2 linked regions of the Methylomonas sp. 11b genome follow. Each later gene encodes a partner of the first gene's protein in a complex. Links are inferred from orthologs where the notes say so. Each region holds a gene or a part of one and is shown on either strand. Other genes may lie near its edges.

Evidence for each region. The genes of interacting proteins can lie anywhere in the genome.
Region 2: the proteins of METH11B_RS0101345 (region 1) and METH11B_RS0107000 are in contact, whole or in part, in a crystal structure (PDB 1JZD), measured with the Escherichia coli proteins. The link is inferred for Methylomonas sp. 11b from one-to-one orthologs.

What each region holds. Positions count from the first base shown.
Region 1 is NZ_KI911557.1:294,702-297,634, forward strand. The notes cover bases 1-2,832. They hold METH11B_RS0101345 (DsbC family protein), read left to right. Parts: upstream 1-977; coding sequence 978-1,688; downstream 1,689-2,832. Other genes in these bases: rseP (RIP metalloprotease RseP), read left to right, coding at 1-914; METH11B_RS0101350 (OmpA family protein), read right to left, coding at 1,744-2,334; METH11B_RS0101355 (FecR family protein), read right to left, coding at 2,349-2,795. UniProt on the Escherichia coli protein: Acts as a disulfide isomerase, interacting with incorrectly folded proteins to correct non-native disulfide bonds.
Region 2 is NZ_KI911557.1:1,509,132-1,512,223, reverse strand. The notes cover bases 6-2,996. They hold METH11B_RS0107000 (protein-disulfide reductase DsbD), read left to right. Parts: upstream 6-388; coding sequence 389-2,605; downstream 2,606-2,996. Other genes in these bases: METH11B_RS0106995 (TlpA family protein disulfide reductase), read left to right, coding at 2,602-2,996; cutA (divalent-cation tolerance protein CutA), read left to right, coding at 90-407; METH11B_RS0107010 (FxsA family protein), read right to left, coding at 6-17. In the rest of the region: more of METH11B_RS0107010, read right to left, coding at 1-5; more of METH11B_RS0106995, read left to right, coding at 2,997-3,092. UniProt on the Escherichia coli protein: Required to facilitate the formation of correct disulfide bonds in some periplasmic proteins and for the assembly of the periplasmic c-type cytochromes.

The DNA.
Region 1 (2,933 bases):
TCGTCAGTATCGACGACACCCCAACGCCGACCTGGATAGAAGCCCTGGATACCTTGTTGACCTTGGCGATTGACGGTAAAACCGAGATCAGCGTGCTGACTAAAGCGATAGACGATAGTCAACAAATTCGCTTGATTCACCTAACTGAACAAGATGTACAAACTCCGGAAACGCTACATAAGCGTTTGGGTTTGAAGCCTTGGGTACCGACTATAAAGCCGGTTATCGGCAAGCTGCTTGACGATGGGGTTGCCAAACAAGCTGGTTTACAAAGCGGGGATTTAATTCTCAGCGCGGACGGCACCGCCATTACCGACTGGCAACAATGGGTGGATTATGTGCAGGCCCGGCCGGATGTCGAAATTAAATTATTGCTGGAGCGCAGCGGCGCGCAATTGCCATTAAGCATCACGCCGCGTAGCGAGCAGCAGGGCGAGGGTAAGGCAGTCGGTAAAATCGGCGCAGGTGTCGACGCGCCGAAAGAATTGCTGGACTCCATGATGGTGATACATGCCTTATCGCCTTTGGATGCAGTGCCAGTCGCCGGAAAGAGAGTTTGGTTTTATGCGGTGACGACTCTAAAAATGATGGGAAAAATGGTGGTGGGTTCCGCTTCAATCGAGAATTTGAGCGGCCCCATCAGCATTGCCCAATACGCCGGTCAATCGGCTGAAATGGGATTTACTGCATTTCTGAAGTTTCTAGGTTTGGTTAGCGTCAGTCTGGGTGTGTTGAATTTACTACCGGTGCCGGTGCTGGACGGCGGTCATTTGCTGTTTTTCGCGGTTGAGGCCATTAAAGGCAGCCCGCTTCCGGAAAGAATGCAACTGTATTTTCAGCAAGCCGGCATGCTGCTATTAATGCTGCTGATGGGCTTGGCGATGTTTCTCGATATAGGTAGATTATTTCAATAACGCTGAACAAAGCACCAGCGTTGTGGTCAACCACATTCCTTTCTAATCTTCCCTGGTAATTACATGAAAAAAATCACACACATTCTGGCTTTGACGCTACTGGCTTTGACTAGCCCAGCATTATTTGCCGACGAAGCCGCCATTAAAAAAGCCTTGAGTGAGTTTATGCCGGGGGGGCAGGTTGACTCGGTGAAACCATCGGAAGTCAAAGGGCTGTACGAAGTGTCTATGGGTGGCAATATCTTTTATGCATCCGAAGACGGTAAATATTTATTGCAAGGGCAGCTCTTCGACGCCGAAGCAAAGAAAAATATCACCGAATCCAAGCTGGCTGACGTGCGTAAAGCCTCGCTGGATAAAGTCGGCGAACAAAAAATGATTATTTTCAAACCGGAAACCAGCAAACATGTCGTGTCTATCTTTACCGACATCGATTGCGGATATTGCCGCAAGCTGCACTCGGAAATCGATCAATATATGGCGCAGGGTATTACGATACGCTACATGTTTTTCCCTAGAGCCGGCAAAGGGTCGGATTCCTATAAAAAAGCCGTCTCAGTCTGGTGTGCTGCCGACAAAAATAAAGCGCTAACCACCGCGAAGAAAGGTGAGCATCTGGATGCAAAAACCTGCGAAAACCCTGTGGATGAACATATGGCCTTAGGTGAAGCGTTTGGTATGAACGGCACACCGATGATAGTCACGCAAAAAGGCAATATCTTGCCCGGCTATGTACCCGCTGCGCAATTGGCGAAAGTTCTAGCTAGCGAATAAAAATAAGGAAATAAAACCGCCAGTTTCAGCGCCGGCGGTTTTATTTGTTTGGTAATTATCGAATCGTCACTTCTACCCGACGGTTTCGCGGTTCGGACGTTTCATCGCCGGTCTTGATCAACAAATTCTTTTCGCCGTGCGATGTGACGGCGACTTCCTTCACATCCAGCTTACTAGGGTCGAACAAACGGCTTACCTGAACGGCGCGCTCATTCGCCAATTTTTCGTTTTTGCCCGCATCGCCCACCGTATCGGTGTGACCGATCACTGAAATATCGGCGGCCGGATGTTTGCCGGCGGTTTCGATGATCTTGGGAATCAAAGCCGCCGATTCGGCGGTCAGCTTGGTGCCGCCGGTCTCAAAATACAATAAAAATATCTCCGGCAATACCGGCTCGGAAGCCAAGGCTCTGCCAAAGTCTTTATTGATCTTTTCTTGTTCGACTTTGAATACGGTTTTGGAGTTGTCCAGAGCTGCACCAAAACCGGCTTGTTCGATCACGGTTTCGCTGTTGGCACCGCTGAAAATCACTTTTCCGGTTGAGCCGTCGTGATCTTCCAGCAATACCAAATAAGATTTGGCGCAACCGCTTAAACCCAGTGCAGCGGCGAATGTGAGGATTTTGGGTAAGGAAATTGTCGTCATGGCAAATACTCGGCTTATTCTTCAACTTTGACTAAAAAACGCGTGCCTCTTACCGCAATCACGCCGGTAGGAGTTTTTACCGTTACCGCTTCCGGCTTGAGTTTGGCGATGACGCCGGAAATATAATGCAGGGTGCCTTTTAATAGGCTGGCGTTTAATTGCAATTTGTCCTGCTGGGGTTCGAATTGATAAGCTTCTATTTTGAATTCGGTATTCGGGCCGATCGACAAAATGGTATTGTCTTTCAGCGTTACCCCGGCAGCGCCGTTCTGGTCGGTTTTAATGACGTTGCCGACATGAATCGGCGAACCAAGGCTGGCTTTGATCGGGCCGCTACTTTCGTCAATAGTCGTTTGATCGTTGATGGTTTTGATGTATCCGATGACTGTTTCATCGGCTGATACCGCATTCGGCATGCAAAGGGCTAACCCCAGGCTACAACAGGCGAAAAGACGTTTCATAATGGCCTCTACAAACGGTGTTTTTGGACATCAATAGCCGCGTGGGCGGTATTGAAATTTAGCGTGTAAGTATAGACAGCATTTAATTGTTGTTAGATTCAAGAGCTTTTTTGTTTTAGGGCTATTCGTTAACGCTGC
Region 2 (3,092 bases), 1.2 Mb from region 1 along the record:
ATTTGCATGGTTTTCATGGTCAGCTCGGTTGCGGTAAAAAGCCGCTAATACTAAGAGCATCTTGGTGCAATTTCCAGGATAATATCGCGATGTATCAATTGATTCTTTGTACCTGCCCGGATGTAGAGGTTGCCGACAAGCTTGCCGGCGTTCTCATCAGCCAAAAATTAGCCGCCTGCGTCAATATACTGCCGGGTGTGCGTTCGGTTTATGAGTGGCAGGGCCAAATCGAAACCGCTCAGGAACATTTGCTACTCATCAAAAGTCATCAAGACCGTTATGCGGCGATTGAGGCGACCTTGAAAAGCCTACACCCCTACCAACTCCCGGAAATTATTGCGGTTGCGATAGAACGCGGCTCGCTGGACTATTTGAAATGGATAGACTCATGCCTTGGCATCGACTGATTTTATTATGTTTGTTGGCTGTTTTTTGGCGCACTGCGGCGGCGCTCGATAGTCAGGATTTTTTGCCACCGGAGCAAGCATTTAAGTTAACGGCCACAGCAGGCACCGCCGATAAAGTCGAATTGCACTGGCAGATAGTCGAAGGCTACCACCTGTATCGGGATAAAACCAAGTTTCAATCGCAGACCGAAGCGATTCAACTGGGTCAGGCAGTCATGCCGGATGGACTTGTTGAGCATGATCCGAGTTTGGGCGAAGTGTCGGTCTATCGAAATGCGCTCGACGTGGTGTTGCCGTTGATTAATCCAAACCGTCAAACCCAACTGAAGCTGTTGGTTAAATATCAGGGGTGTGCTGATGCCGGCGTCTGTTATCCCCCGCAAAAAGTGCTGCTGGATGTTGCCTTGCCGTTAGCGCCGCCCGCTGCAAATAGCGGAGCGCTTAATCAATTTGTGAAAGGCTTAAAGGGCTTGACGCCGGGTTTGTTTTCAGAGGAGTTGTTGCCGCCGGAGCAAGCGTTTCAGTTCTTCGCCAGTCTGAAAGATCCAAATACCGTGCAAGCGAGCTGGCAAATAGCCGAAGGTTATTACCTATACAAAGATAAGTTGTCGCTTAAATTGCAGGGTGTTTCGCAGACGCAATTGACGCCTTTGCAGCTTCCGGAAGGGGCCGCCTACCACGATGCGGAATTTGGCCAGGTGCAAATCTACCGCAGTCAGATCAGCATCGACGTACCGCTACTACGCGGAAGCTCGGCGGCCGAAACGATCAAATTGCTGGCAAAGTTTCAAGGTTGTGCCGACCGTGGGGTCTGCTATCCGCCGATGCAAGCCGAAGCGAGTTTGGACTTGCCGGCTGCGGACGCCTTGGCACCAGTCAAGCCGGCTGCGGTAGCCGAGTTGTCGGAGCAGGACAAAATCGTCAATGCTTTGCGACATGATAGTTTAGCGCTGACTTTATTCAGTTTTTTTGGATTCGGTTTGCTGTTGGCCTTTACGCCCTGTGTATTTCCGATGATCCCCATTTTATCCGGGATCATCGTCGGTCACGGCGACCAAATCGGCACCCGTAAGGCATTTTTGTTGTCCTTGAGCTACGTGTTTGCCTCGGCTTTGATGTACACCGTATTTGGTGTGCTGGCAGCCTTGTTCGGCAGCAACCTGCAAGCCACATTTCAAGAGCCTTGGGTGATCGCGGTGTTTTCGGGCTTGTTCGTGCTGTTATCGCTATCAATGTTTGGTTTTTACCATTTGGAGTTGCCCAAGTCCTTGCAATCAGTCTTGCATCACTCTAGCGATAAGCATCGCGACGGCTCTTATCTTGGCGCTGGCATTATGGGGGCGCTATCGTCGCTGATCGTAGGGCCTTGCGTGGCAGCTCCGTTGGCGGCGGCACTGATTTATATCGGTCAGACTGGCGATGTGGTGTTGGGCGGTTCGGCTTTGTTCTTGATGGGGCTTGGCATGGGGGCACCCTTACTGCTGTTGGGAGCGTCTGCCGGCAAGCTGTTGCCAAAAGCCGGGTCTTGGCTGAATTCCACTAAGGCGGTGTTCGGCGTAGCCATGCTGGCCGTGGCGGTGTGGATGCTGTCGCGGATTTTGCCGGCAGCGGTGACGATGTTTTTATGGTCTTTGTTGTTGGTTATTCCGGCTATCTTTCTGGGCGCCATCGATCCTCTGCCGGAATCGGCCTCGGGTTGGCGCAAGCTTTGGAAAGGGCTGGGTATCATCATGCTGGTGTTTGGCGTCTTGCAATTGATCGGCTTGAGTGCTGGAAACAGCAATCCGCTTCAGCCGCTGCAAGGAATGGGCTTTAATGCCCAGGCCCAGCCCGCTGCAGGTCTAAGCTTTCAGCGGGTGGCTTCGGTCGCAGAATTAGAGCAACGCATCCAGCAGGCGTCGGCCAGCGGCAAACCGGTGATGCTGGATTTCTATGCCGACTGGTGTATTTCCTGTAAAGAAATGGAGGCTTATACCTTTACGGATCCACAGGTAAAGCAGCAATTGGCGAACTTCGTGGTGTTGCAGGCCGACGTGACGGCGAATAATGAGGCAGATAAAGCCTTATTAAAACGCTTCGCACTGTTTGGGCCACCTGGCATTATATTTTTCGGCGCCGATGGGCAGGAACGGGCAGGGCAGCGCGTGATTGGCTATCAGGATGCCGCTACTTTTTTAAAAACCTTGCAACAACTATGAATAAGAAAATTATACTTACGGTGGTCGCCATAGCTTTTATTGGTTTAGCGGCGGGTCTGTTTGCCAGACAATATTTTTCTGCTACCGAGACCAGTCAACCGGCGCCGCAACTGAATTTCAGTTTGCCTGATCTGGCGGATCAGCCGCAGTCGGTCTCGCAATGGCAAGGCAAAATTTTAATTATCAATTTTTGGGCAACCTGGTGTCCGCCATGTTTGAAGGAAATTCCCGAGTTCATAAAACTTCAGGACGAGTATAAAGACAAAGGCGTGCAATTTGTCGGCATAGCCATTGAAGAGAAGCAGCCAGTAGAAGATTACCTGAAACGTATCAAGATCAATTATCCGGTATTGATTGGTGGCGAAGGGGCCACGATGTTGGCTCAACAGCTGGGTAATGTAATCAATACTGTGCCGTTCACAGTAATCATTAACCAACAAGGGCAAATTGTGCATCATCAGTTGGGCGAATTGACGCGAGAGAAAGT